3 regions of the Kitasatospora paranensis genome follow, and region 1 is predicted to be linked to each of the others. Evidence: riboswitches for the same ligand, from Rfam matches in the RefSeq annotation. Region 1 holds a riboswitch; each other region holds the start of a gene.

What was found. Region 1 has a riboswitch for S-adenosylmethionine ahead of ABEB13_RS40325 (putative leader peptide). Riboswitches for the same ligand answer to the same signal wherever they lie in the genome.
Region 2: linked by a shared signal. The riboswitch ahead of ABEB13_RS12985 (aminotransferase class V-fold PLP-dependent enzyme) and the one ahead of ABEB13_RS40325 (putative leader peptide) in region 1 are both predicted to bind S-adenosylmethionine.
Region 3: linked by a shared signal. The riboswitch ahead of thrC (threonine synthase) and the one ahead of ABEB13_RS40325 (putative leader peptide) in region 1 are both predicted to bind S-adenosylmethionine.

What each region holds. Positions count from the first base shown of each region.
Region 1 covers NZ_BAABKV010000001.1:1,182,395-1,189,649, reverse strand. Annotated here, with positions in the region: gene ABEB13_RS06055 (NtaA/DmoA family FMN-dependent monooxygenase) at 1-200, opposite strand, end outside; gene ABEB13_RS06050 (LLM class flavin-dependent oxidoreductase) at 239-1,513, opposite strand; gene ABEB13_RS40325 (putative leader peptide) at 1,713-1,811, opposite strand; SAM riboswitch class IV at 1,873-1,984, opposite strand; gene ABEB13_RS06045 (Gfo/Idh/MocA family protein) at 2,307-3,239, shown strand; gene ABEB13_RS06040 (chaplin) at 3,321-3,572, opposite strand; gene ABEB13_RS06035 (alpha/beta fold hydrolase) at 4,107-4,961, shown strand; gene ABEB13_RS06030 (hypothetical protein) at 5,186-5,515, shown strand; partial or broken gene ABEB13_RS06025 (VOC family protein) at 5,561-5,963, shown strand; gene ABEB13_RS06020 (hypothetical protein) at 6,202-6,891, shown strand; partial or broken gene ABEB13_RS06015 (acyclic terpene utilization AtuA family protein) at 7,170-7,255, shown strand, end outside.
Region 2 covers NZ_BAABKV010000001.1:2,644,341-2,651,595, reverse strand. Annotated here, with positions in the region: partial or broken gene qcrB (cytochrome bc1 complex cytochrome b subunit) at 1-422, opposite strand, end outside; gene qcrA (cytochrome bc1 complex Rieske iron-sulfur subunit) at 419-1,471, opposite strand; partial or broken gene qcrC (cytochrome bc1 complex diheme cytochrome c subunit) at 1,480-2,285, opposite strand; gene ctaE (aa3-type cytochrome oxidase subunit III) at 2,445-3,065, opposite strand; gene ABEB13_RS12995 (response regulator) at 3,403-3,828, shown strand; gene trpD (anthranilate phosphoribosyltransferase) at 3,962-5,038, shown strand; SAM riboswitch class IV at 5,159-5,276, shown strand; partial or broken gene ABEB13_RS12985 (aminotransferase class V-fold PLP-dependent enzyme) at 5,325-6,694, shown strand; gene ABEB13_RS12980 (Lrp/AsnC ligand binding domain-containing protein) at 6,737-7,018, opposite strand; gene ABEB13_RS12975 (rhomboid family intramembrane serine protease) at 7,015-7,255, opposite strand, start outside.
Region 3 covers NZ_BAABKV010000001.1:4,778,918-4,786,172, reverse strand. Annotated here, with positions in the region: gene ABEB13_RS23120 (HD domain-containing protein) at 1-173, shown strand, start outside; gene ABEB13_RS23115 (DUF4031 domain-containing protein) at 154-423, opposite strand; gene ABEB13_RS23110 (hypothetical protein) at 420-776, opposite strand; gene groL (chaperonin GroEL) at 946-2,568, opposite strand; gene ABEB13_RS23100 (cold-shock protein) at 2,888-3,094, opposite strand; gene ABEB13_RS23095 (MoaD/ThiS family protein) at 3,724-4,002, opposite strand; gene thrC (threonine synthase) at 4,035-5,321, opposite strand; SAM riboswitch class I at 5,339-5,468, opposite strand; partial or broken gene ABEB13_RS23085 (glucosyl-3-phosphoglycerate synthase) at 5,641-6,620, shown strand; gene ABEB13_RS23080 (alpha,alpha-trehalose-phosphate synthase (UDP-forming)) at 6,694-7,255, shown strand, end outside.

The DNA of each region.
Region 1 (7,255 bases):
ATCGCGCCGTGCTGCTCGCGCAGCCGCAGCCCCTCCGCGAGGAACAGGAAGTCGAATCCGGCGCGTTCGGCCGTGCGGGCCAGGTGGACGAAGGAGTCGAAGTCGATCTGGCTGCCGGCGGCCGGGTCGCTCCAGACGGTGGTGCTGTTCACACCGGGGAAGTGGGCGGCGAGATGGATCTGCTTGACGGGCTTGCTCATGCGGAGGCGTTCCCAAGGTCTCTCGGCTGGGCGGGTGTTCAGACGGCGGCGGGCGCCGGCGGCGCCTCGGGCACGGTCGGTCCCGGCGGCGCTGCCGTGGCGGCCGGGGTGGCCGCCGCGTAGCGGTTGACCGGGCGCGGCAGGCCGAGCAGACCGCGCAGGGTGTCCGCCTCGTACGCGGTGCGGAAGGCACCGCGGCGCTGCAGTTCGGGGACGAGGCCGCGGGTGATCTGCACCAGGTCGTGCGGCAGGGCGGCCGGCCGCAGCCGGAGGCCGGTCAGCCCGGCCCGCTGCCACTCCTGCACCAGGTCGGCGAGTTGGGCCGGCGTGCCGGTGAACACGTGCGCGTCGGTGCGGTAGGGGGCGCCGGCGAGTGCGTCGAGGCGGGCCCTGCGGTCGGCGGCCGCGCCCGGCTCGTCGTCGAGGAACACCAGGAGGTCGCCGAAGACGTGCACGGTGTCGTCCGCGCGGCCCGCGGCGGTCTGCTCGGTGCGGATCGTGGCCAGCAGACCGCGGATCCCGGCGGTGTCGTGCGGGGTGACGAAACCGAGGTCGGCCGAGCCCGCGACCAGCCGGTAGGGCACGGTGTCGTGCGCCAGCGCGGTGACCAGCGGCTGGCCCTGCGGCGGACGCGGGGTGATCGAGGGGCCCTTCACGCTGAACCGGCTGCCCCGGAAGTCGATGTGGTGGAGCTTCTCGCGGTCGATGAAGCGCCCGGTCGCGACGTCGCGGATCTCCGCGTCGTCCTCCCAGCTGTCCCAGAGCCGGCGCACCACCTCCACGTAGTCGGCCGCCTCCTCGAAGAGTTCGGCGACCAGCGCCTGCGCCGCGGGCGTGCCCAGGTCGTCGAACGGGAGACGGGGGACGGTCCGCCGGCCGAAGTGTGCCGCCTCGTCCCGGCGGGCCGAGACCTTCACCCGGACCCCGGCCCGCCCGCGGCTGACGAAGTCGAGCGTCGCCACCGCCTTGGAGAGGTGGAACGGTTCGGTGTGGGTGACCACCACGGTCGGGACGAGGCCGATGTGCCGGGTCAGCGGCGCGACCCGTGCGGCGACCAGGACGGCGTCCAGGCGGCCGCGGACCTGGTCCGTCCGGGCGTCCGGCTCGGTGGGGTGGCCGGACTGCAGGCTCAGCGCGTCCTCGATGGTGACGAAATCCAGCAGGCCGCGTTCGGCCTCGGTGACCAGGTCGGCCCAGTAGCCGGCGGAGAGGAGCTCCCCGGGCCGGGCGTCGGGCTCGCGCCAGGCCGCGGGATGCCAGCCCGCGCCGTCGAGCGCGACGGCCAGATGGAGGGACGGATGCGTTCGGGGCATGGAGGGGCGTCGCTTCCTGACGAAGGGAATTCCCCGCAGGCCGGTGGGCCACGCGCTCGCCGGGCCGGCGCAGGGCGCGGCCGGGAGGCGCGCGGTGCCGCCGGCGGAGCCGAGGCGGGTGGCGGGGAGGTGGTGTCGGGGTGTCGGGGCCGTCAGAGGCCGGCGCCGGCGGATCGCCGGGCCGGACGGAGGCAGGGCCTCAGCGGGGACACAGGGCGCTGGCCACGCGCTGCAGGTCGATGTGGCGCCGGGCGTACAGGGCGTCGGCCGCATGCGACGTCAGGCCGGGGGCGGACACGGGCTGCCGAGAGGCCGATCGCACTCCGCCACCTCCCGCTCGATCGGCTGGGGCCGACACGTCCTCGCACTTGCGGAGCCGCCGCGGCCCCACCGGGTCGTCACCTGGAGCACCCCGCCGCGACGGAGGGTTGCCGGTCAGCGAGCCAGGGCCTGTCGCTGACACTCATGACCTGATGGCACGGTATCCCCGGACGGCCGTCGGGCACAATGCCCGGCCCGGCGGGTGGGACGACGGCCCGGACGGCCCGGACATCCGCCCGCGCCCGGCGGCCGGAGCACTGGTCGCCCGCGCCCGGAGCTCCGCTCGCCCGCGCGCCGAGGGCGCTGTCGGGCGCGGGCCGTGGTGGGGCACGCGCCCGCTCGGCACTCCCGGCATTTTCTGCATTCGCACTGCTCAACAGCGCTCCTGGCATATGCTGCTGGGCGGCCCGGCCCCGACGGCCACCATCGCCGGGGCCACAAGGGGGGCCACCCACCCTCAGCAGGAGCGCCAGTGAGCGAGTACGGAACCGACCCCGCCAGCGCGAGTTTCCCGGTGGCGGTGATCGGCCTCGGCGACATCGCCCAGAAGGCCTACCTCCCCGTCCTCACCGCCCAGCCCGGCCTGGACCTGCGGCTGATGACCCGTGACCCGGCGAAGCTCGACCGCATCGGCGACGCCTACCGCATCGCCCACCGCTACACCGACCTCGGCGAGCTCATCGACAGTGGTGTGCGAGCCGCCTTCGTGCACGCCTCCACCGACCAGCACGTCCCCATCGTCGAGAAGCTGCTGACGGCCGGCGTGGACGTCTACGTCGACAAGCCGCTCGACCACACCCTCGACGGTGCCCGGCACCTCGTCGACCTGGCCGAGCGGACGGGCCGCTCGCTGCTCGTCGGCTTCAACCGCCGGCACGCGCCCGGCTACCTGATGGCGATGGAGCGCCCGCGCGACCTGATCGTCCTGCAGAAGCACCGCGAGGGGCTGCCGGAGGCGGCCCGGACGGCCGTCTACGACGACTTCATCCACGTCGTCGACACCCTGCGCTTCCTCGTCCCCGGCGAGATCGAGCACGTCGACGTCCGCTCCCGCAGTCGGGACGGCCTGCTGGAGCACGTCGTCCTCACCCTGGCCGGCCAGGGATTCACCGCGCTGGGCATCATGAACCGGATGAGCGGCGCCACCGAGGAAGTGCTGGAGGTCTCCGGCGGCGACTCCAAGCGGTCGGTGATCAACCTGTCCGAGGTCCTCGACTTCCGCGGCCAGCCGACCGTCCGGCGGCGCGGCGACTGGGTGTCGGTCGCCCGCCAGCGCGGCATCGAGCAGGTGGCGCTCGGCTTCCTGGAGGCCGTCCGGGCCGGCAAGGTCCTCTCGGCACGCGACGCGCTGCGCACCCACGAGCTGTGCGAGCAGGTCGTCCGCGCGATCGAGGAGCAGGCCTGAGGGCCTGAGGGCCTGTCGGCAGCACGGTGCCCCCGGCACGTCCCCGGGACGGGACGGGCCGGGGCACCCGACCGCACTGGCTCAGCTGTTGGTGCAGACGTTGCCCGCGGTCGGGTTGAGCAGGCCGATCAGGTTGATGCTGTTCCCGCAGAGGTTGATCGGGATGTGGATCGGGACCTGGATGACGTTGCCGGACAGAATGCCCGGGGATCCGATGGCCGTGCCGGTCGCGGTTGCGTCGGCGCTGGCGACGCCTGCCGAGCCGAGAACGAGAGCACCGGCGGCGGTGGCCAGAACGAGGGCCTTGCGGATGTCCTTCACGGTCTTCTCCATTCGGGAGGGAAGGGTGCCCGGTCGTGTCCGGGAGCCCTGGGCAGCCGCTCCGTGTGTCGGGGTCGGTGCCCGCCACAAGTCTTGGCACGCGGAAGCGCGGCGGTCCTCCGGGCACGCTCGACGTTCGTCCGCCCGGGTGGGAAACGGCCCGGATGCTGGGCCATCGGCGGTACCGGAAGCCACGGCGGCCGTCGCCGCGGGCGACCGCCCGGGCCGTTCGGCGCCGGACGGAGCCGACGGGCGTGCCGACCGCGCGCCCGGAGGGCGGCGCCGGGGACCTCCCGGCAGCCTCGGAGCACGCCGTGCCGGCCTCTCCCGGCCGGCCGACCTGCTCCGCCGCCGCGGCGGCGGACTGCGCGGTGAGGCGGCAGCGCTCGGCCGCCGGCCGCCGGTGCGGGCCGCGGTCCGGACGTCCTCGCTGCAGCGCGGATTCGGCGCGCTCCGCAGGTGAGGGTGGAGCGCCGGACATGGGGCCCGGTGTCGTCGGTGCGGGGTAGCGTGGCCACGGTTGTGCACCCGCCACGGAGGTTGACGATGCGTTCGAGGTCCGATTCGTTCCGCACACCCGAGGGCGTCACGCTCGGGGTCGAGCACTTCGGCGACGCGTCCGCGCCCCTCGTACTGCTCGCGGGCGGCACGACCATGCTGTCGTGGCCCGACGCGCTGTGCGAGGCCCTCGCGCGCGGCGGACGGCACGTCGTGCGCTACGACCTGCGCGACTCCGGCGCATCGACCACCGTTGACCCCGAGGCGCCCGCGTACACGCTCCGGGATCTCGCCGCCGACGCGGCCGCACTCGCCCGCGGACTCGCCGACCGGCCGGCGCACCTGGCGGGCATCGGCGTCGGCGGGATGGTTGCCCAGGTCGCCGCGCTCGACCATCCGGACGCGTTCTCGGCGCTCACCCTGGCCGGGACGCGGCCCGTCGCCCCCGGCCCGGTCGACGACGATCTGCCCGACCACGACAAGGCGGCCATGGAGCGACGCTTCGCGCTCCCGGTGCCCGACTGGTCCGACCGCGCCGCCGTCGCGGAATTCGCCGCCGCCAGAGCCGGGATCCTCGGCGACGATCCCGCAGCGGCACGCGCGACCGCCGAGCGCGTCTTCGACCGCACACCGGGTGCGGAGCCCGCGATCCAGACGGCCAATCAGATGGGCACGGCGTTCTCCAGGCTCGACTGCACGCCGCGCTGGCGCGAGCGCCTGCCCGAGCTCGCCCTGCCGACGCTCGTGGTGCACGGTCGTCACAACCGGTTCTTCCCGGTCGGCAACGGCGAGGCGCTCGCACGCGAGATCTCCGGCGCGCGGCTGCTGGTGCTCGAACAGGCCGCGACCGCGATCCCCGACGCGGCCGCCGACGAGGTGGCCGCGGCGATGCTCGCGCTCTGAGCGTGCCCGCCCGGTCATGTGCGGAGCCGGATGGCGAGGGACTGACGCTCCGCCAGGCGTGCGGGCCACGAGGCTCCGCCACGGCGTCGTCCGTCGGGTCGCCCCGAAACCCCAGGGGAACTTTCGGAAGCAGTCGCTCGAATCTCGTAGGTGAGTTCTTCCTCGGTAGGGACGACGAGTCGGCCCTACGGGTCGGGCCCCGCAGAAGTCACGACTTCCCGACCGTGTCGAGCGACGGCATCTACCCGGATGACGCGGTGCTGATGTGGGAGGCTCAGCTGACGGGCGCCGAGAGCGCACTCCGCGAAGTGGTGCCCATGGCCGACGACGGATTCACCGTCTTCGCTGTCCCCGAGCCACTGTGTACGGCGCTTGCCGCTGCGGGAAGAGACCGGCTCCGAGCCACGGCAGGTGCATGGGCTGAGGCCGTCTCGGAATCGGTCGATAAGATCTCGCCGGACGACGCGGTGGACCTCCTTGAACGTGTGTCAGCCCTGGCCGGCAGTCGTGTGGAGAAGCGCCTCGACCTGTACTGCTGGTACTTCGCGCCTTGATCTCTCCGCACTGACAACGTCGCCCCGGGCACTGTCGCCACGGGCATGCCCTGTCCGGGCAGCAGCATCATCCGGGGCCGGTTCTGGGCGGCGGCGCTCGGGTGGAGTGTTTCCGGCCACGAACCGGGTGCGACCAGCGTCAAGCCCGTGGGGCCCGTCTGGCCGGACCCCGCCGCCGTCCGCGTCGAGGTCATCGCCGTGCCGGGCTTCGCGACGGTTCGACACCGGGTGCACATCGAACTCGCCACCACCTCGGCGGCCCACCACGCGGAACTGGTTGCGCGCCTCATCCGGACCTGGCGCCGTACCCCTTCGACGGGCCGGGGCCCGGGAGGCCGTGGCCCGGCTCAGGACCCTCGGTGCGACGCCCGCCGGCGTAGGCCGCGGCGACTTCCCGTGGACGGTGCGCGCCGACCCGGAGGGCAACGGGTTCTGCGTCCTCGGCCCGGCCTGACGCGGAGCCCCACACAGAGCCCCACGCAGAGCCCCACGCGGATCCCGACGCTGCATCGGATGTTGGCGCCGTCAGACTTCTGTCCTGGAGTGACCCTCAGTGCGTACCAGGGCGCCTCCCGTCCGCGGCAAGTACCGAGTGCACCTGGATTCCACCTCACTGTGCGTAGCCCTGCGCGGTTTCGTCCTGTCGCATCCGGCCGCAGCGGACCCGGGTGACGATGGAGATTCGCATGGAAGCCAGGAAACTGCCGGGGAACGCCGATCTCGGTCAGCTCAGGGCGCAGGCCAAGGAGCTCAGGCGTGCCTACGCCGGTGGAAGCCCGGTGGCCGTGGCCCGGGTGAAGGCCGTCCGGGCCGATGCGGGCGTCGAGATCCTGCTCCGGGACGCCCAGTTGGTGATCGCGAGGGAGTACGGCTTCGACGGCTGGCGGGATGTCGCGGCGGCGTTGGTCGCCCAGCAGAGCGGCGGCCGGGATCTGCACCGCTGGTTCGGTGTCGAGCTCAACATCGGCACGTGGGACGTGATGGACGGCGGCCTGTCGCCCGACAGCCCGCAGATCGAACGCGAGCAGGCCCTGTACGCGGCCTATGCCTCCACCTACCACTGGATGCAGGCCGGTACGGTCGCCAACCACGGCCGCGGCGAGTACATGATCGCTTCCGTGGCGGTGGCCATCGGCCTGCTCGACGTCGCCGCCCGGCACGCCGCCCGCTACGCCGAGTTGATCGCCCAGCACCCGATGGCCTTCGCCGACTGGGACAGGGCGTTCGCCGCGGAGGGTCTCGCCCGGGTGGCCGCCCGTTCGGGTGCCCCCGACGCCGCCGAGCTGACGGCCGAGGCCCACCGCCTCGCCGACGCCCTGGCGGACCCGGAGGACCGCCGGATCTGCCGGGAGCGGCTGGCCGCAGCACCCTGGTAGCAGTCCGACACCGGGCCCCAGGGCGACCCCCAGAAACCGCCGCGCCGCCCCGTGGCCCGCCGCCGTGGCCCCCGACAGTCGCCGACAGGCCGCAGCGCACCCACGACCCGGCAGCGCCAGGTGCCGGCCGGGTCGTCGGTGAAAAACAAGCACGCATGCTTGCTTTATCCACGGGCCGCTGCCAGGCTGCTGCTGAACCAGGCAGGGGAGGGTCTCGCGTGCTGCGGATCGGCAATGCGTCAGGGTTCTACGGCGACCGGTTCGCCGCGTTCGAGGAGATGCTCACCGGGGGCCGCTGGACGTCCTCACCGGCGACTACCTGGCCGAACTCACCATGCTCATCCTGGCCCGGGACCGTCTCAAG
Region 2 (7,255 bases), 1.5 Mb from region 1:
ATCATGTGCACCAGCATCGCGGCCACGAAGACGATCGCGGCCCAGTGGTGGATCTGGCGGATCAGCAGACCGCCGCGCACCTCGAAGCTGATGTCCATGGTCGAGGCGTAGGCCTCGGACATCCGGATGCCGTCGAGCGGGGCGTAGGGGCCGTGGTAGACGACCTCCGCCATGCTCGGCTTGAAGAACAGCGTCAGGTAGACGCCGGTCAGGATGATGATGATGAAGGTGTAGAGGCAGATCTCGCCCAGCATGAAGGACCAGTGGTCCGGGAAGATCTTGCGCAGGTTGGACTTGGCGAGGGAGTAGATCCCCAGCCGTCCGTCCGTCCAGTCAGCCGCCGCCTCGAACTTGTTCGCGGGCTTGGCACGGGTGCTGGCCGGCTTGGAGGCACCAGTGGTGGCGCTCTTCGCGGTACTCACGCGCGCTCCCAGAAGCTCGGGCCGACGGGCTCCGCGAAGTCGCCGGTGGCGACCAGGAAGCCCTTCTCGTCAGTGGTGATCTTCAGCTGCGGCAGGGGGTGCCCGGCCGGGCCGAAGATGACGCGCGCGCCGTCCGACAGGTCGAAGGTCGACTGGTGACAGGGGCAGAGCGCGTGGTGGGTCTGCTGCTCGTACAGGCTGATCGGGCAGCCGACGTGGGTGCAGATCTTCGAGTAGGCGAGGATGCCCTCGAAGCCGAGGCCCGCGGAGGTCTTGTCCTTGAGGTCCTCCGGAGCGATCCGGACGATCATCAGGGCGTCCTTCGCGATCTGCTCCTGGAAGCCCTCCTCGGACTCCTCCAGACCCTCGGGCTTGGCGAACGTCAGCGAGCCGGTGACGATGTCCTCGGGCTTCATCGGCTCGTTGGTGTTCATGTTGATCAGCTGGATCGGCTTGGCCGGGGTGGCCGCGATCCAGCCGGTGTGCTGCAGCTTGTCCTCGGGCAGCGGGCCCAGGTCGCGCAGCAGCACGACGCCGGAGAGCGGCACCAGGGCCATCGAGCCGATCAGCGTGTTGCGGAGCATCTTGCGGCGGCCGAAGCCGGACTCCGCGGCGCCCGTCCTGAACTGCTCGATGACGTCCGCGCGGACCTCGTCGTCGGCCTCGATCGGGTGGCGCTCGGCCGGGATCTCGTGGTCCGACATCAGGGTGCGCGCCCAGTGGACGGCGCCCGCGCCGATGCAGAACAGCGCCACGCCCAGGGTCAGACCCAGGGAGAAGTTCAGCGCGCTGATGTGGCCCAGCGGGAAGACGTAGATGATCTTGTCGATGTCGAAGATCACGTACGACGCGATGAACCCGATGGTCGCGAGCATCGAGACGATGAACAGCAGGGAGACCTGCCGCTCGGCGCGCTTGGCGGCGCGCTCGTCGATGTCGGTGCGGCGGGGCTCGTGGGCGGGGAGCCCGGGGTCGGCGAACGGGTCGCCGTGAACGGCGACCTCGTGCCCTTCGGAGCCGTGCGACTCCGGAAGCTTCTCGTCAGACATCTCGTGGCTCATGACTTCTTGGCCTTGGTGGTGTGGGCGGCGACCCAGATCGCGGTCACGATGAGCGCACCGAGGGCGAAGATCCAGCCGAACAGACCCTCGGTCACCGGACCGAGGCTGCCCAGGGCCAGGCCGCCGGGGTTGGGCTCGTCGTTGGTGTGGCGGACGAAGGCCACGATCTGCTTCTTCTGCTCCTCCGGCATGGTGGTGTCGGGGAACGAGGGCATGTTCTGCGGGCCGGTCTGCATGGCCTCGTAGATGTGCTTCGCGGAGGTGCCCTCCAGCGACGGGGCGTACTTGCCCTGCGTCAGGGCACCGCCCTTGCCGGCGAAGTTGTGGCACTGGGCGCAGTTGGTGCGGAACAGCTGACCGCCCGCGGACACGTCGTTCGGGTCCGTGGAGGTGTACTGCTTCGCGTCCGGGGCGACCGGGCCGGGGCCGAGCGAGGCCACGAAGGCGGCCAGCTGGTCGATCTGGGCCTGGGAGTAGATGACCTTCTTCGCCGGCACCTGGGCACCGCTCTGCTGGGCGGGCATCCGGCCGGTGCCGACCTGGAAGTCGACCGCGGCGGAGCCGACGCCGACCAGGCTCGGGCCGTCACTGCCGCCCTGGCCGTTCAGGCCGTGGCAGGAGGAGCAGCCGACGGCGAAGAGCTTCCTGCCCTCGTCGATGGCCAGCGACTGCGAGGAGGTGTCGGCCTGCGCCTTCTCGGCGGGCGCGAACGCGGCGTACAGCCCCCGGTGGCCGCCAGGGCGAGAAGTAGGACGACCAGCGCCGCCAGTGGGTGGCGCCGTCGTGCGGAGAGCTTTTTCACGGATTAACCCCGGTGTCAGGATCTGGTCGTCGGCTGGTGGCTGCGCCCGAGGGGCCGGTCTGCTCGGGCCGGTACCCGGGTGAGGCGCGGACTGGTCGGCCGGGTGTCCGCCGGTGGGCGGGTGTGCTCCCGGTCGGCGGCCAGCGACCTGATCAGCCTTTACTTGATCAGGTAGATGGTCGCGAACAGGCCGATCCACACGACGTCGACGAAGTGCCAGTAGTACGACACGACGATCGCTGCGGTGGCCTGCTCGTGCGTGAACCGCTTGGCGGCGTACGTCCGCCCCAGGACCAGCAGGAAGGCGATCAGACCACCCGTCACGTGCATGCCGTGGAAGCCGGTGGTCAGGTAGAACACCGTGCCGTACGGGTCCGAGGAGAGCGAGAGGCCGTCGTTCTTGACCAGCTCGGTGTACTCGAAGATCTGGCCGCCGATGAAGATCGAGCCCATCACGAAGGTGATCGTGAACCACGAGCGGAGCTTCTTCACGTCACCGCGCTCGGCGGCGAAGACGCCGAGCTGGCAGGTGAGGGAGGAGAGCACCAGGATCGTGGTGTTCACCGAGGAGAACGGCACGTTGAGGGCGTCCGCCTTCTCGGTCCAGAACGCCGATCCCTTGACCGAGCGGAGCGTGAAGTACATCGCGAACAGGGCCGCGAAGAACATCAGCTCCGAGCTCAGCCAGACGATGGTTCCGACGCTGACCAGGTTCGGCCTGTTGACCGCTCCGTGCGCGTGTCCGGTTTCTGTTGCTGTTGCTGTCGCCACGACGGACATTATGTCGGTCCCTTATTCCGTCTTCACGCCGGGGGTACTCCTCGGAGTGTCCGGTGCGTGCGGTATGCCCGGCTGCCCCCGGAGCTGCGCCGCCCCGACCAGGGGGCCGACCGGGTGTCCGTTTTCTGACGGTTGTTCGGTATGGGTCAGGCAAGGTCCCCCGGGAGGGTGAGATTCGGGCGCGGCGGCTTGAGGGAGATCGCGTCAGGGGCTCACCGCGGCGGGTGTCCGGGAGTAGCATCCGAAGGTGAACGTGGTCCGGATCACACTGGGCCGTTCGGAGCGGCACCTTTCGGTGCGGCACATATATGAGGACGAGCACCCGGGAGCAGGGCCCATGGCGCACACGACCGACGAGAAGCTCACCGTTCTCGTCTACAGCGACGACCGCAACACCCGCGAGCAGGTCACCCTGGCGCTCGGGCGCCGGCCCGCCGCCGACCTCCCGGAGATCGAGTACCTCGAGTGCGCCACCACCCCGGCGGTGCTCCGCGCCCTGGAGAAGGGCGGCGTCGACCTCTGCGTCCTGGACGGCGAGGCCGTCCCGGCCGGCGGCCTCGGCCTCACCCGCCAGCTCAAGGACGAGATCTACGGCTGCCCGCCCGTCCTGGTGCTGATCGGCCGGCCGCAGGACTCCTGGCTCGCCGCCTGGAGCCGCGCGGACGCCGCCATCGCGCAGCCCGTCGACCCGGTGGCGCTGGCCGAGGCCGCGGCCACCCTGCTGCGCGCCCGGGTGGCCCGGCGGACACCCGTCCACCACTGACCGCCGGGGCCGCCCCGGCGGGGCGTCTCAGCAGGAGAGAAGCGGCGGCGGGACGGGCGCGTACGCCCCCGCCGCTCGCTAGGCTGACTCCGTTCCTTTTTCGGCGTACTACCGATGAGAGCTGGAGTCGGCCATGGTGAACGTGAACCCTGCGAACGGCGGCAAGGACCCCGTGCAGGTGGTCCGCACCTGGCCGGACGTCCTGACCGCGCTGCTGAACGGCGAGGACCTCGGGCAGGCCGACACCGCCTGGGCGATGGACCGCATCATGGCGGGCGAGGCCACCCCCGTGCAGGTGGCCGGCTTCATGATCGCGCTGCGGGCCAAGGGCGAGACGGTCGACGAGATCAGCGGCCTGGTCGACGCGATGTACGCGCACGCCGAGCCGCTGCACATCCCCGGGCCCGCGGTGGACATCGTCGGCACCGGCGGCGACCGCGCCAAGACCGTCAACATCTCCACCATGTCGGCGATCGTGGCGGCCGCCGCGGGGGCGAAGGTGGTCAAGCACGGCAACCGGGCCGCCTCCTCCGCCAGCGGCTCCTCCGACGTCCTGGAGAAGCTCGGCATCCGGCTCGACCTCAGCGCCCGCAGGGTCGCCGAGGTCGCCGAGGAGACCGGCCTGACCTTCTGCTTCGCGGCCAAGTTCCACCCCGCGATGCGTCACGCCGCCGAGGCCCGCCGGGACCTCGGCGTGCCGACCGCCTTCAACATCCTCGGCCCGCTCACCAACCCGGCCAGGGTCACCGCCCACGCGATCGGCTGCTTCGACACCCGGCTGGCCGGCCTGATCGCCGGCGTGCTCGCCCGGCGCGGCGCGAGTGCCCTGGTCTTCCGCGGCGACGACGGCCTCGACGAACTCACCATCTCCACCACCTCGCACGTCTGGATCGTCCGGGACGGCGGGGTCACCGAGACGGTCTTCGACCCCCGCGAGGTCGGCATCGACCTGGTCGGCATCGAGGCGCTGCGCGGCGCCGACGCCGAGCACAACGCCGGGGTCGCCCGCCGGCTGCTGGCCGGCGAGCGCGGCCCGGTGCGGGACGCCGTCCTGCTCAACACCGCCTCCGCGCTGGCGGCCCTCGACCCGACCGACGCACCGCTGGCCGAGCAGCTCGCAGCCGGCATCGAGCGGGCCGCCGCCGCGATCGACTCCGGCGCCGGTGAGGCCACCCTCAAGCGCTGGGCCGAGGCCACGGCCCGCGCCTGACACCCGCGTTGCCCCGTGCCCCGTGCCCCGGCGGTCCGCCGACCGCCGGGGCACGGGTGCGTCCGGATGGCGGGACGCGGGCTTGACCCGCCGTCGGCTCGCCACGTAGCTTCTGAGCCAGGTCATGAGTGACAGCGCGAAGCCCCAGCTTGCTGTCCGGCAACCCTCCGTCCGTGGCGGGGTGCCCTGGGTGAGGACCGGGCCGCGCGGCAGACCGTCCGCGAGGCAAGCGCGGACTTCCGGCGACGTACTCCCGGGGTCCTCACCCGTGAAGGAGTGCACCCCCATGTCCCTCGCCACCGCTCTCTACGCCCCGCTCGCCGTCCTCGGCCACGACGTCAAGGTCCCGCTCGCCTCCGGCGAGAAGGTCGGCTACGCCGCCCTCGACTACGCGGCCAGCGCCCCCGCCCTGCAGCGGGTCTGGGACGACATCGCCGCCTACGCCCCCTACTACGGCAGCGTGCACCGCGGCGCCGGCTACCTCTCGCAGCTCTCCACCGATCTGTTCGAGCAGAGCCGCCGCACCGTCGCCGACTTCCTCGACCTGCGCGAGGACGACCAGGTGGTGTTCACCCGCGCCACCACCGACTCGCTCAACCTGCTCGCCGGCGCCGTCCCCGCCGGCACCCGGGTCCTCGCCTTCGAGACCGAGCACCACGCCTCGCTGCTGCCCTGGCGGCACGCCGGCCTGACCGTCGAGTACCTGCGCGCCCCCGCTCGCGGGCCGAGGCCGTCGCCGCCCTGGAGGCCGCACTCGCCGCCGGCGGGGCCGACGGCCCGCGCCTGCTCTGCGTCACCGGCGCCTCCAACGTCACCGGCGAGCTCTGGCCGATCGCCGAGCTCACCGAGGTCGCCCACCGGCACGGCGCCCGGGTGGTGCTGGACGCCGCCCAGCTCGCCCCGCACCACCGGCTGTCGGTGCGCGACCTGGGCGTCGACTGGGTGGCCTTCTCCGGGCACAAGCTGTACGCGCCGTTCGGCGCCGGCGTGCTGGCCGGCCGCAGCGACTGGCTGGACGAGGCCGAGCCGTACCTGGCCGGCGGTGGCGCCAGCCGCACCGTCGCCCGCGAGGCGGACGGCTCGGTCGCCGTCGAGTGGCACCGCGGCCCGGCCCGGCACGAGGCCGGCTCGCCCAACGTCATCGGCGCCTACGCCATCGCCTCGGCCTGCCGGGCGCTCACCGAGGCCGGCTTCGACGTGCTGGAGGCCCGTGAGCAGGCCCTGATCGAGCGGCTGACCACCGGCCTCGCGGAGATCCCCGAGGTCAAGGTCCTCAACCTGTTCGGCGAGGGCTCGGCCCGGGTCGGCGTCCTCTCCTTCGTCGTCCGGGGCTGGAACAGCTCGCACTTCTCCGCGGCGCTCTCCGCCGAGTACGGCATCGGCGTGCGCGACGGGCTGTTCTGCGCCCACCCGCTGGTGCGCACCCTGCTCGGCGGCGAGGAGTCGGCGCCCTCCGCGTGCGGCGCGCCGGAGCCGTCCCTGCCGGGCGAGCGCAGCCTGAACGCGATCCGGGTCAGCTTCGGCGCCGGCACCCCCGAGGAGCACGTCGACCGCTTCCTGGCGGCCGTCCGCGCCCTGGTCACCGACGGCGCCCGCTGGACGTACCGCAACGAGGGCGGCCGCTGCGTCGTCGACACCCGCGCGCACGCGGCCTGACGGGCCGGACGGCCGGGCGCAGAACGCCCGGCCGAGGCGCCGCTACTCGTCCAGGCCCAGCGCGAACGCGGCCTCCAGGTCGTGCTGCGAGTAGGTGCGGAAGGCGATCTGGGTCTCGGTCTGCGCCACCCCCGGCACCTTGTTCAGCCGGCCCGGGATTACCTCGGCGAGGTCCTCGTGCCGCCGCACCCGCACCATCGCCACCAGGTCGTAGCTGCCGGTCACCGAGTAGACCTCGCTGACGCCCTCGATCGCGGCGATCGCCTCGGCGATCTCGGGGATCCGGTCGACGCTGGTCTTGATGAGGACGATCGAGGTGATCACTCTTCGGCTCCTGTGTGTGGGGTTGGGGCCAGCGTATCCGCCGCCGCCGGGCCCGGCCGATCCCGTCGGCGGAGCCCGGCCGCCCACACCGCGAGCCAGCCCGCACTGAACCCGATCACGTGCGCGACGTACGCGACGCCGGGCACGGCCGAGCCCACCGACCACCACTGAAGGCCGAACCACAGCCCCAGCACCAGCCAGGCCGGGAACCGCAGCGGCAGGAACAGCAGCATCGGC
Region 3 (7,255 bases), 3.6 Mb from region 1:
TCCGCGAGGAGTACGCGTTCGTGCCCGAGGACGCCTTCCGCAGCGGGCGGGCGGCGATCCTGCGGCAGCTGCTCGCGCTGCCCGCGCTCTACCGCACCGCCGCCGCCCGGGAGCGGTTCGACGCCCCGGCGCGGGCCAACCTCGCCGCCGAGCTCAGCCGTCTCGAAGGCTAGCCTTGCGCCGCCGCAGCCCGGCCGCGGTCAGCCGGGCGACGAGCTCGCGGCTGCCGACCGGGCGGGCGCCGAGGGCGACGGCCTTCTCGTACCAGGGGGCCGGGATGTCGTAGTGATCCCGTTCGAAGGCGCGGGCGGGCGCGCCGAGCAGCGCGGCGAAGGCGTGCAGTTCCTCGTACGACACGTCGCTCACCAGGTGCGACCAGAGCTCCCCGTGGCCGGGCCAGGTCGGGGGGTCGACGAGGATCACGTGAGGGCACCGACCGGGGCCACGGCCACGCCCTCCTTGCCGCACACCCAGTGCGGTTCGGGCCCGAGCTCCGGCTCCACGCTGAGCGCGTGCGGGTCGCCCTCGGCCGCGCAGGCCTCGCACAGCGGCCAGCGGCCGTAGCCCTCCAGCAGGGCGTCCTGGACGTCCTGCGCGACCAGCCCGAGCACGTACTCCGTGCCGTCCGGCCACTGCTCCAGCCACCAGCGGCGGTGCGTGACGGCGTTCTCGACCAGGGACACCACCGCGGCGTCCGCGACGTCACGGGCGGTCAGGTCGGCGAGGATCAGCGCCCGGGCGCTGTGCAGGGCGGCTTCGATGTCAGGGGTGGCCATCCGTCCATTGTCCCGCAGGTCGCCCGGCGGCCGGGAAACCCGCGGTGCCCAGCGGTATCCCGAACGGCTCCGGCAGCGTGGGCGGCTCGGGAACGCCGCGAGGGCGGCCTCCCCGTGATGGGGAGACCGCCCTCGCAGAGCGTCAGGAGCTTGCCGATCCTCGGGAGGATCAGAAGTCCATGTCACCGCCCGGCATGCCGCCGCCGGCGGCCGCAGCGGCCTTCTCCGGCTTGTCGGCGATGACGGCCTCGGTGGTGAGGAAGAGCGCCGCGATGGAGGCGGCGTTCTGCAGCGCGGAGCGCGTGACCTTGGCCGGGTCGATGATGCCCGACGCGATCAGGTCGACGTACTCGTTGGTCGCGGCGTTCAGGCCGTGGCCGGCGGGAAGGTTGCGCACCTTCTCCACCACGACGCCGCCCTCGAGGCCGGCGTTGGTCGCGATCTGCTTGATCGGGGCCTCCAGCGCAACCTTGACGATGTTGGCACCGGTGGCCTCGTCGCCCTCCAGCTCCAGCTTGTCGAAGGCGACACCGGCCTGCAGCAGCGCGACGCCACCACCGGCGACGATGCCCTCCTCGACGGCGGCCTTCGCGTTGCGGACGGCGTCCTCGATGCGGTGCTTGCGCTCCTTGAGCTCGACCTCGGTCGCCGCGCCGGCCTTGATGACGGCCACGCCGCCGGCCAGCTTGGCGAGGCGCTCCTGGAGCTTCTCGCGGTCGTAGTCCGAGTCGCTGTTCTCGATCTCGGCGCGGATCTGGTTCACGCGGCCGGCGACCTGGTCGCTGTCGCCGCCACCGTCCACGATGGTGGTCTCGTCCTTGGTGATGACGACCTTGCGGGCGGTGCCGAGCAGGTCCAGGCCCGCGTTCTCGAGCTTGAGGCCGACCTCCTCGGAGATGACGGTGCCACCGGTGAGGATGGCGATGTCGCCGAGCATGGCCTTGCGGCGGTCACCGAAGCCCGGGGCCTTGACGGCGACGGACTTGAAGGTGCCACGGATCTTGTTCACGACCAGGGTCGACAGGGCCTCGCCCTCGACGTCCTCGGCGATGATGACGAGCGGCTTGCCGCTCTGCATGACCTTCTCCAGCAGCGGGAGGAGGTCCTTGACCGAGGAGATCTTGGAGTTGGCGATGAGGATGTAGGGGTCCTCGAACGAGGTCTCCATCCGCTCCAGGTCGGTCGCGAAGTACGCGGAGATGTAGCCCTTGTCGAAGCGCATGCCCTCGGTGAGCTCGAGCTCCAGACCGAAGGTGTTGCTCTCCTCGACGGTGATGACGCCTTCCTTGCCGACCTTGTCCATCGCCTCGGCGATGAGCTCGCCGATCTGGGTGTCGGCGGCGGAGATCGAGGCGGTGGAGGCGATCTGCTCCTTGGTCTCGACGTCCTTGGCCTGGGCCAGGAGCTGGTCGGAGACGGCGGCGACGGCCTTCTCGATGCCGCGCTTCAGGGCCATCGGGTTGGCGCCGGCGGCGACGTTGCGCAGACCCTCGCGGACGAGCGCCTGGGCGAGCACGGTGGCGGTGGTGGTGCCGTCACCCGCGACGTCGTCCGTCTTCTTGGCGACCTCCTTGACGAGCTCGGCACCGATCTTCTCGTACGGGTCCTCGAGCTCGATCTCCTTGGCGATGGAGACACCGTCGTTGGTGATCGTGGGGGCGCCCCACTTCTTCTCCAGAACGACGTTGCGACCCTTGGGGCCGAGCGTGACCTTCACTGCGTCGGCAAGCTGGTTCATACCGCGCTCAAGGCCGCGGCGAGCTTCCTCATCAAAGGCGATGATCTTGGCCATCAGAAGTGGTCCTCCGGGACACGGTCGACTGCTCGGACCAGAGGTGCCCGCGACGGACGGCCCTGGGAGCGGGGGTCCTGTCCCCTACCGCTCGCGGGGGCCTCACCGACCCGGTCCGCGTTGTCACTCTCAAGCTGTGAGTGCTAACGCCAATGATTAGCACTCCGGGGTGGCGAGTGCAAGCCCGTCGGCCGTGTCCGCGGTCCGTGTCCCGCGACCCCGCGGACGCCGACAGGCCCGTACGACGGTGTGTCGTACGGGCCTGTCGTGAAGAAAGGCGGCCGTCGGCGAGGACGAGCCGAGGCTCCACAGGGGAAGGTCAGGCCGCAGCGGCGCGGACCATGTCCGCCTGCGGACCCTTCTGTCCCTGGGAGATCTCGAACTCGACCCGCTGGCCCTCCTCGAGGGTGCGGTAGCCGTCCATCTGGATCGCGCTGTAGTGGACGAACACGTCCGCACCACCGTCGACCGCGATGAAGCCGTAGCCCTTCTCCGCGTTGAACCACTTGACGGTGCCCTGAGCCATTCCGAACTCCCCTTGTGCTGTGCTGGCCCTTCACGGGCCCGCACGGTGCGGGCCCAAGGTCTGGCAGGCCGGCCCGAGGGAACCCCCTGGACGCAGCCGCGCACGCCGCAGACCGCCGCCCTGCGCCCGGTACCGGGCCGCGCGAGCGGGTGACTGCGTCGATCGCGGCTGAATGTATCCGGCCGGGAGCCCTGTGCAACAGGCCCAACTTCGGAGGAATCGAGTACTCCGACAACGGATATGACGGGATGAATGCCGCAGAGAACGGCAATTCGCGCCGGACATAGCGGACGCAGGGCGACATAACGCCGGAGAAATTCTGACGCTCTCCTGACAGGTCCGCCACCGCATCGCCCACGCCCCGTCTCAGCGACCGGACGGCCCGCCACGCCCCTGCCCGGACCCTGCGTATGCGATCCGCGCGGAGCCGGGAAAGCGGAATTCGGCTGCAACGCACGACGTCAGGACCGATCGGGAAGCCGGAAGGAGCGGAGGTTCCGACATCCGGAACTCTACTCCCCCGCGGGCCTGTGCCATTCCACTGACCCTCCGGCAAAACGCGGCGGGCCGCCGTCGGAACCGGAAAAGCGGAATCCGGTCCGACGGCGGCCCAGGTGTGCGCGCCGGGCTCAGCAGCCGCCGGCCACCGCCGGGATGATCGACACGTTGGCGCCGTCCTTGATCTCGGTCTCCAGACCCTCGGCGAACCGCACGTCGTCGTCGTTGACGTAGACGTTGACGAAGCGGCGCAGCTTGCCCGCATCGTCGAGCAGGCGCGCGGCGATGCCGGCGTGGTTCTGCTCCAGGTCCGCGATGACGGCGGCCAGGGTGGCGCCCTCGGCGGTGACCTCGGCCGAACCGCCGGTGTAGGTGCGCAGGATGGTCGGGATGCGGACGTTGGCGCTCATGCGGGTGCTCCTTGGCGGAAGGGGTGGGCTGCTCAGACGAGGCCGGCGGCGCGGAAGGACTCCAGCGTCGGGCGGATGGTGGTGGTCAGGCCCGCGTCGGCGACTGCGTCCAGGGTCTTCAGGCCGTCGCCGGTGTTGATCGCGACGGTCTCCTTGGACGGGTCGAGCTGCCCGGTCTCGACCAGCTTCTTGAGCACGCCGATCGTGACGCCGCCGGCGGTCTCGGCGAAGATGCCCTCGGTGCGGGCGAGCAGCTTGATGGCCTCGACCACCTCGGCGTCCGTGACGTCCTCGACGGCGCCGCCGGTGCGGCGGGCGATGTCCAGCACGTACGGGCCGTCGGCCGGGTTGCCGATCGCCAGCGACTTCGCGATGGTGTCCGGCTTGACCGGGCGGATCACGTCGCGGCCGGCCTTGAAGGCCGCGGAGACCGGGGAGCAGCCCTCGGCCTGGGCGCCGAAGATCCGGTAGGGGCGGTCCTCGACCAGGCCGAGCCTGATCAGCTCCTGCAGGCCCTTGTCGATCTTGGTGAGCTGGGAGCCGGACGCGATCGGGATCACGATCTGCTCGGGGAGCCGCCAGCCGAGCTGCTCGCAGATCTCGAAGGCCAGCGTCTTGGAGCCCTCGCCGTAGTAGGGGCGGAGGTTGACGTTGACGAAGCCCCAGCCCTCGCCGGCCGGGTCGCCGATCAGCTCGGAGCAGAACCGGTTCACGTCGTCGTAGTTGCCGTCGATGCCGACCAGCGCACCGCCGTACACCCCGGCCATGACGATCTTGCCCTGCTCCAGGTCGTGCGGGATGAACACGCAGGAGTTGAAGCCGGCCCGGGCGGCGGCCGCGCCGACCGCGCCGGCCAGGTTGCCGGTGGAGGAGCAGGAGAGGGTGGTGAACTCGAACGCCCGGGCGGCCTCGATGGCGCAGGCCACGACCCGGTCCTTGAAGGAGTGCGTCGGGTTGCCGGAGTCGTCCTTGACGTGCAGCTGGGCGGTGAAGCCGAGCTCGCGGCCCAGGTTGTCGGCCTTGACCAGCGGGGTCCAGCCGGGGTTGAGGTTGGGCTTGTCGGCGACGTCCGCGGGGACGGGCAGCAGCGGGGCGTAGCGCCAGATGCTGGCCGGGCCGGCCTCGATGCGCTTGCGGAGCTCCTCGGCCTCGTACCCGCTGTAGTCGTACGCGATCTCCAGCGGGCCGAAGCACTCCGGACAGGCGAAGTCCGGGCCGAGCGGGGAGCGGGCGCCGCACTCGCGACAGGACAGCGCGGTGGCGGGGCCGAGGTCGACGGCGGTGGTCACGTCGGAGGGTGCAGGGGTAGCGGTAGCCATGGTGGCGGAGGCCTCTCTCCTCATCTTCCCCGTGGCGCGGTCGCGCCACAGGACGGAATTGGCACCTGTCCCGGCGGGCCTGCGGCGCCGCGCGAGAAGGTTGCCGGGACGTCGACGGGCCGTTCCCTCAGTCCCTCTGGATGAGCTCTGTGAAGTTGTGGGTCCTGCGCTGCGGTGACCCCGGCGTGCGATGGTCGGGCCGCAGTACGAAGACTGTATCCGAAGGCCCGTTGTGCGGGCCCGGATGTCCGATACGCGAGATGGCAGCAACGAGGAGCGAGACGTGACCGACCAGCCCCGCCCGGACGTCCTCCCGGAGGTGGCGTCCTGGCTGCGCCGCCGCTCCTGGACGGCGGCCGACCGGCCGGTGGAGCACCTGCTCGCCGCGAAGCGGGCGGCCGGCCCGGACGGCACGGTGAGCGTGGTCCTGCCGGCCCTGGACGAGGAGCCGACCGTCGGGGAGATCGTCACCCGGATCCGCGAGGAACTGATGGAGCGTCTGCCGCTGGTCGACGAGCTCGTGGTGGTCGACTCCGGCTCGGTGGACCGCACCGCCGAGACGGCCCGCGCGGCCGGCGCCCGGGTGGTGCACCGCGACGACCTGCTGCCCCGGGTCGCGGCCGCGCCCGGCAAGGGCGAGGTGCTCTGGCGGTCGCTGCTGGCGACCTCCGGCGCGATCGTCTGCTTCGTCGACGCCGACCTGCGGGAGTTCGACCCGGCGCTGGTCTCCGGCATCGTGGGACCACTGCTCACCGACCCGGGGATCCAGCTGGTCAAGGCGATGTACGACCGTCCGCTGGAGACCCAGGGCGCGGTGGTGCCGGCCGGCGGCGGCCGGGTGACCGAGCTGGTCGCCCGCCCGCTGCTGAACCTGCACTGGCCGCAGCTGGCCGGGTTCGTGCAGCCGCTGGGGGCGAGTACGCGGCGCGGCGCGGCCTGCTGGAGCGGCTGCCCTTCCCGACCGGCTACGGGGTCGAGCTGGGACTGCTGGTGGACGCGCTGGAGGAGGTCGGGCTCGACGCGCTGGCCCAGGTGGACGTGGGTGTGCGGCACCACCGGCACCAGGACGGGCAGGCACTCGGCCGGATGGCGGCGACGATCTACCGCACCGCGCTGGAACGGCTGGACCGCAGCCACCGGCTGAAGGCCTCCGCGGACCTGGTCCGCCCGTTGCTCACCCAGTTCGACCGCGACCCGGAGAGCAGCGGCTTCACCGCGCACACCCACCCGGTCAGCTCCCTGGAGCGGCCGCCGATGCGGACCGTTCCGGAGTACCGGCAGCGCCGCGCGTTTCCCTGAAGTTCACCGGACACCGGGCCGCGCGCCGCCGCCGAATGGTTTGCACCCCCGGCCGCGCGGCAAGCTAGGGGATATGGCCGATCTCGCGTTCGAACCCCAGCAGCAGTCCGGCGCCGCCCCCATCCTGGTGGCCTCGAACCGCGGCCCGGTGTCCTTCAGCAGCGAGGACGACGGCACGCTCACCCTGCGCAGAGGCGGTGGCGGGCTGGTCTCCGGGCTCTCCGCCATCGACGACCCGACCGCGGTCTGGGTCTGCGCGGCGCTCGGCGACGCGGACCGGCAGGCGGCGCGGCAGGCACCGGACGGCCGGCTGGACCGGGCCGGGCACGATGTCGGCGGACAGGCTGTCCGGATGCTGGACATCGAGCCGGGAACGTTCGCCCGCGCCTACAACGGCATCGCCAACTCCACGCTCTGGTTCGTCCACCACCTGCTGTACGACACCCCGGTCTCGCCGGTGTTCGACGACCGGTTCCGGCGCGAGTGGGAGTCCTACGTCGCGTACAACACCGCCTTCGCCGAGGCGCTCGCCGCGGAGGCCGCGCCCGGCGCGGCCGTGCTGGTGCAGGACTACCACCTGTCGCTCGCCCCCGAGCTGCTCCGTGCGCTCCGCCCGGACCTGCGGATCGGCCACT